Regions from separate parts of the Pseudomonas rosaeacicularis genome, predicted to be linked through region 2. Evidence: predicted binding sites of a transcription regulator. Region 2 holds the regulator's gene; each other region holds the start of a gene.
The links. The regulator sigma-54, encoded in region 2, starts transcription at its own class of promoters, with help from an activator protein. The targets are predictions, from matches to a motif close to ANTGGCATNNANNTTGCTNT.
Positions count from the first base shown of each region.

Region 1: a site for sigma-54 is predicted at 992-1,011, ahead of nirB (nitrite reductase large subunit NirB). Genes of this name have one in related genera too.
Region 3: a site for sigma-54 is predicted at 860-879, ahead of glnK (P-II family nitrogen regulator). Genes of this name have one in related genera too.

Region 1 covers NZ_JBSKHT010000007.1:229,863-232,132, reverse strand. Annotated here, with positions in the region: gene nirB (nitrite reductase large subunit NirB) at 1-778, opposite strand, end outside; gene ACWKWM_RS11325 (bifunctional nitrate reductase/sulfite reductase flavoprotein subunit alpha) at 1,517-2,270, shown strand, end outside.
Region 2 covers NZ_JBSKHT010000024.1:72,029-74,298, forward strand. Annotated here, with positions in the region: gene lptB (LPS export ABC transporter ATP-binding protein) at 1-315, shown strand, start outside; gene ACWKWM_RS26220 (RNA polymerase factor sigma-54) at 509-2,002, shown strand; gene hpf (ribosome hibernation-promoting factor, HPF/YfiA family) at 2,081-2,270, shown strand, end outside.
Region 3 covers NZ_JBSKHT010000001.1:127,990-130,259, forward strand. Annotated here, with positions in the region: gene ACWKWM_RS00595 (YifB family Mg chelatase-like AAA ATPase) at 1-187, opposite strand, end outside; gene ACWKWM_RS00600 (accessory factor UbiK family protein) at 407-667, opposite strand; gene glnK (P-II family nitrogen regulator) at 1,086-1,424, shown strand; gene ACWKWM_RS00610 (ammonium transporter) at 1,458-2,270, shown strand, end outside.

The DNA.
Region 1 (2,270 bases), on a different contig from region 2:
CGCACTGGCGGGCGAGGGCGTCTTGCGGGCGAATCCCGGCGGAGAACACCACCAGGTCAGTTTCAAGAAATTCGTCGCCGGCAAAATTCATCCGGTAGCGGTATTCCTCGCCCGGCGTAATCGACTGCGTGGCGCGAGACAAATGCACGCCAACGCCCAGTGCTTCGATACGAGCCTTCAATGCCGCGCCGCCGAAGTCATCCAGTTGCACCGGCATCAGGCGCGGGGCGAATTCCACCACGTGGGCTTCCAGCCCCAGAGACTTCAGCGCGTTTGCCGCTTCCAGGCCAAGCAAGCCGCCGCCGACCACTACACCGCGTTTGGCGTTTTTGGCCGCGGCGCGGATGGTGTCCAGATCGTCCAGAGTGCGATAGACCAGGCGCGAATCGCCGGCCGCGCCTTCAATCGGTGGCACGAAGGGGTACGAACCGGTCGCCAGCACCAGTTTGTCGAACGGGAAGCAACCGCTGGCGGTGATGACTTCACGCCGAACGCGGTCGATTTCCAGCACCGGCACACCCAAATGCAGCGTCACCCCGCTCTGTTGATACAGCTCGGCTTCGCACATGGCCAGGGACTCGGCGTCACGCCCGCCGAAGTACTCGGACAGATGCACGCGGTCGTAGGCGCGCTGGCGCTCTTCGCCGAACACATGAATGCGGTAGCGATCCAGCGCGCCGTCGGCGATCAATTGCGCGACGCATTGGTGGCCGACCATGCCGTTACCGATGACGATCAGGGTGGGCACATCTTCAAAAGGGGCGACTGTGGTGTTCATAGCAAGTCCCGGCCAAAGCCAATTCAGGTTTTTCGAAAGCAAAAAAAAAGCGCCCGGAACCTTTCGGTTCCAGGCGCCTTTGCCTGTTCTTTGTGGGTTGCCACCCGACCACAGTGTGGGTGCAACCTGCTTGGCCCGATGCCCTGCTGGGCTGACGATCGTCATTGAACGTCAGGGCCGCCAACCGCGCATTCAGGCTGGACTTGGTTGGTCAAAGCAAGGGGTGTGCCAGAGGGTGGTTGGGGGCGCGGGTCTGGCGGGTTGTCGGGGCTTGGCTGTCCGGTAAATGCTGGTTAAAAGACTGATTAACAGCCACTGATGAGAGTCCGCTAACGCATCGCCGGACGCTTTCGATTGTTCTGCAAATGGCGCGAAAAAAGTGCGTGAATGATCGGTTGCGCATCATTGTGATGCCTAAACCCTGTGTCGCAATCCTGAAACCCCCAAGGAGCCAAATCCTGTTGGAGCGAGGCTTGCCCGCGAAGCTGCGAGTGCGGTGTGTCAGGCTCACCGCGTTATCAGCTTCGCGGGCAAGCCTCGCTCCAACAGGTTCACTTGCAGCTGGAGGCTTGCAGCTTGGGGCTTACAACTTTCGGCCGCCCCTCTGGCCCATCCCTTGCAACACCCCCGTCAAAGGTGATCAACGCCGATCGCCATCTTCACGACAAAGGCGCCGTGTGCTCCCCGTTTCAGACGGAGGAGAACAGGGCGTTTTTTTTTTGGTTTCGGGAAATGGGTATGGCGAGTCGAAGCGTTTCAAGTGTGTGTCCTTATTGCGGTGTTGGCTGCGGGATCGTCATGCAGGTCGAGAACAACCGGGTCATCAAAGTGACCGGGGACAAGACGCACCCTAGCAATTACGGGCGCCTGTGCACCAAGGGCACGACTTGTGCCCAGCCGCTGACGGAATCCGGACGTATGGATTCGGCCTACCTGCGTGACGTGCGCAGCCAGGAGCCGGTGCGCGCCGACATCGGCTTCGCCATCAGCGAAACCGCCCGCCGCCTGCGAGCGATCATCGACACCCACGGCCCGGACGCCCTGGCCTTTTATGTGTCCGGGCAAATGTCTTTGGAGGCGCAGTACCTGGCCAGCAAGCTCGCCAAAGGGTTCGTGCGCACCGCTCACATCGAATCCAACTCGCGCCTGTGCATGGCCAGCGCCGGCAGCGGCTACAAACTGTCGCTGGGCGCTGATGGCCCGCCAGGCTCCTACGAAGATTTCGACAAGGCCGACGTGTTCTTCGTCATCGGCGCGAACATGGCCGACTGTCACCCGATTCTGTTCCTGCGCATGATGGATCGGGTCAAGGCTGGTGCGCAGTTGATCGTCGTCGATCCCCGGCGCAACACCACTGCCGACAAGGCTGGTCTGTTCATGCAGATCAAGCCCGGCACCGACCTGGCCCTGCTCAATGGCCTCCTGTATCTACTGATGGAAAACGGTCACACCGATCCGGCGTTCATCGCCTCTTTCACCGAAGGCTGGGACG
Region 2 (2,270 bases):
CTGTCCGGTGGCGAGCGTCGTCGCGTAGAAATTGCACGTGCCCTGGCGACCTCGCCCAAGTTCATCTTGCTCGATGAGCCGTTTGCCGGTGTCGACCCGATTTCGGTTGGCGATATCAAGCAAATCATTTACCACCTGAAGGCCAAAGGTATCGGTGTGTTGATCACCGATCACAACGTCCGCGAAACGCTGGATATCTGCGAAACCGCCTACATCGTCAATGATGGACAGCTGATTGCCGAAGGCGATTCGGACACCATTCTGGCGAACCAGTTGGTGAAAGAGGTATACCTCGGCCACGAGTTCCGCCTGTAACTGTTGCGATGACACTTGATTGCCGCATAGGCGCTGAAGCCGCCTTTGCCTCCAATCAAACATTAATTGTCATCGCGCTCTAGGCAAACACTCTGGTTTCAGGCATATAATTTGCTTAAGTTGGCGCCCTGGCGCCCTGTAGTGGATGGCGCGCATATGCGCCGGCGAACGAATAAGGTGTTTAGCCCCTGCCATGAAACCTTCGCTAGTCTTGAGAATGGGCCAGCAGCTGACGATGACACCGCAGCTGCAGCAGGCCATCCGCTTACTCCAATTGTCGACTCTGGATCTCCAACAGGAAATTCAGGAGGCACTGGAGTCCAATCCTATGCTCGAGCGCCAGGAAGAAGGCGACGATTTCGATAATGCCGACCCGATGGCCGATAGCGTCGAGCAAAAGCCCAATCCTGACGTTCAGGAACCGACCTACCAGGAATCCGCCCCCACCGTCGACAATCTCGAAGACGGCGAATGGAGCGAGCGCATTCCCAACGAATTGCCCGTCGATACAGCTTGGGAAGACGTTTACCAGACCAGCGCCAGCAGCCTGCCGAGCAACGACGATGATGAGTGGGACTTCACCACACGCACATCGGTTGGCGAGAGCCTGCAAAGCCATTTGCTGTGGCAGCTCAATCTTGCGCCGATGTCCGACACTGATCGCCTGATCGCCGTGACATTGATCGATTGCATTAACAATCAGGGTTATCTGGACGAGTCGCTCGATGAACTGCTCGACGCTTTCGACCCGGAGCTCGATATCGAGCTGGATGAGATCGAGGCCGTTCTGCACCGTATCCAGCAATTCGAACCTGCGGGCATCGGCGCTCGCAATCTCAGCGAATGCTTGCTGCTGCAACTACGCCAACTGCCTGCCAAGACAAAATGGTTGGCCGAAGCACAGCGCTTGGTCAGCGATTACATCGATCTGCTGGGTAGCCGTGACTACGCGCAACTGATGCGCCGCATGAAGATCAAGGAAGACGATCTTCGTCAGGTCATTGAGCTGGTGCAGAGTTTGAATCCGCGCCCCGGCTCACAGATCGAGTCCACCGAAGCCGAATACGTCGTGCCTGATGTGATCGTACGCAAGCACAACGAGCGATGGCTGGTCGAACTCAATCAGGAATCAGTGCCGCGCTTGCGCGTTAATCCGCAGTACGCAGGCTTTGTACGCCGCGCTGATACCAGCGCTGACAACACCTTCATGCGTAATCAGTTGCAAGAAGCCCGCTGGTTCATCAAGAGCCTGCAGAGCCGCAATGAGACGTTGATGAAGGTGGCCACGCAGATCGTCGAACATCAGCGCGGTTTCCTTGAGTACGGCGACGAAGCAATGAAGCCGCTGGTGTTGCACGACATCGCTGAAGCGGTGGGCATGCACGAGTCAACGATTTCCCGGGTTACAACGCAAAAGTTCATGCACACGCCGCGGGGCATTTATGAACTGAAATACTTCTTTTCCAGCCACGTCAGCACCTCAGAAGGCGGTGAATGTTCGTCCACGGCCATTCGCGCAATCATCAAAAAACTGGTTGCGGCCGAAAATCAGAAAAAGCCATTGAGTGACAGTAAGATCGCTGGTTTACTGGAGGCACAAGGCATTCAAGTGGCACGTCGCACAGTCGCCAAGTACCGCGAGTCTCTGGGGATCGCGCCTTCCAGCGAGCGCAAGCGACTGATGTAGAGGTCACAGGCCACAGCGTTCCAGTGGCAGGCAACCAAGCCTGCCTCTTTTATGCACTGGCAACGAAGGAGAAGCTGTATGCAAGTCAACATCAGTGGACACCAACTGGAAGTGACCAAGCCCCTGCGTGAATACATCGAGCTCAAACTCAAAAAGCTCGAAGGGCATTTTGACAAGATTACCAATGTGCAGGTGACGATGGCCGTCGAGAAGCTCAAACAGAAGATCGAGGCCACCCTGCATATCCCTGGTGGAGAGGTGGTTGCCA
Region 3 (2,270 bases), on a different contig from region 2:
GTGCTGGAAACTCCAGTCCGCAATTGAGAATGGCGCTGCGCACCCGGTCCTTGCTCTCCTTCACCGCGCCTTCGGGTAACCCCACCAGCGTCAGTGTTGGCAGGCCGTTCGCCAGATGGCATTCAACAGTCACGGCGGGCGCTTCAACGCCGACCTGAGCGCGGCTGTGGACGATAGCGAGGGACATAGACATTCCTTGATGGAGACAGACCGCGTCCTGCGGTGTGGCAAAGGATAGTCATCAAGGAGGGGAACAGCTGGAGCGAAAAGGTTCAGGGTGTTTCGTGGCGACGGGCACCCGCCTTTAGGGGAGAATTCATTCGGAATGCATTTCAAGGCAATGCAGATGTATCGCCTGAACTGAAGTCTCGCGAAGGAATTCGCTCGTACAGAGTCAGCGCGTTAATCAATCCGCCGGCGGCGCGAGCTTAGCTTCCATCTCGGCCATTTTGGCTTCCAGCGCTTCGAGGCGGGCGCGGGTGCGGGCGAGGACGATCATCTGGCTGTCAAATTCTTCCCGGCTGACCAAATCCAGTTTGCTGAAGCCACTTTGCAGGAGGGCTTTGAACTGGGTCTCGAATTCATTGCGGGGTAGTTGAGTGTCGCTACTCAGCAGACGGGAAGCGTGGCCACTGACGGCATCGAGAAAGGCTTTTGGGGCGAGCATGATGGTTTTCCGTAAATCAGATGCGCAGCAGTGTAGCACGCAGCGTCTATAGTCATTTTGGGGTAGCGAGTGCACGTTTATCGAGCATGCGTCCGGGCACTGGCGCACTGTTGTTGTGCGTGTCCCTTGGATGATGGCTACCTGCACTGCTCAGATGACGATGGATTAGCTGTATTCAGTGGAATTCAATGAAATGGCAAGCTTTCTGCTTAGTGGCTTATGACCCATGCACTGATGCAGTCGCTGTGACGAATCCAGTGCGACAGGCGGAGCGGGGAAGTGTTTCGTCAGGAGCGGTTTTCTGGCGTTGATCTGGTCTGTTTCAGGCCATCGACGCGTTACAAAGCCAGACACTGCGCTTAGACTTGAGTCGGGTTTGTTTTCCTGGGGCAAGTCCACCAATTCGGGAGAAAGTTTCATGAAGCTAGTCACTGCCATCATCAAGCCGTTCAAGTTGGATGACGTACGCGAGTCGTTATCCGAAATCGGCGTGCAGGGCATCACGGTAACTGAAGTCAAAGGCTTCGGACGTCAGAAAGGCCACACCGAGCTGTATCGCGGTGCGGAATATGTAGTCGACTTCCTTCCCAAGGTGAAGATCGATGTTGCGATCGACGACAAGGATCTGGATCGGGTTATCGAAGCGATAACCAAAGCAGCCAACACTGGCAAGATCGGTGACGGCAAGATCTTCGTGGTTAATCTGGAACAGGCCATTCGCATCCGTACCGGCGAAACCGATACCGACGCAATCTAAGCCGCCAACCCCAACGCCCCAGGAGAAAACAATATGACTCTGCGTCAATTCGCAGGGCTAGGAGCCCTGTTGTCCCTCGTAACCCCTGGCTTGGCCATGGCGGCAGACGAAGTGGCAGCCCCAGTCCTCAACTCAGGCGACACCGCCTGGATGCTGACTTCGACCGCTTTGGTGCTGTTCATGACCATTCCCGGTCTGGCACTGTTCTACGGCGGCATGGTTCGCTCGAAAAACATTCTTTCCGTGATGATGCAGTGCTTTGCCATTACCGGCCTGATCAGCATCCTGTGGGTCATTTACGGCTACAGCATTGCGTTCGACACCACCGGTATGGAAGCAGGCGTCGTCAATTTCAACTCCTTCTTCGGCGGCATGGGCAAGGCGTTCCTGGCGGGTATTACCCCAGCCAGCATCACTGGCCCGGCTGCGCTGTTCCCTGAAGCGGTGTTCGTCACCTTCCAGATGACCTTCGCCATCATCACTCCCGCTTTGATCGTCGGTGCTTTCGCAGAACGTATGAAGTTCTCCGCGATGCTGATCTTCATGGCCATCTGGTTCACTCTGGTCTACGCGCCAATTGCGCACATGGTCTGGAGCGGCGTCGGTGGTCTGTTGTGGGACTGGGGCGTACTCGACTTCGCAGGCGGCACGGTTGTTCACATCAACGCCGGTGTTGCAGGTCTGGTGGCTTGCCTGGTGCTGGGCAAACGTAAAGGTTTCCCGACCACCCCGATGGCTCCACATAACCTGGGTTACACCCTGGTTGGCGCGGCAATGCTCTGGGTCGGCTGGTTCGGCTTCAACGCAGGCTCCGCTGCTGCAGCCAACGGCACTGCCGGTATGGCG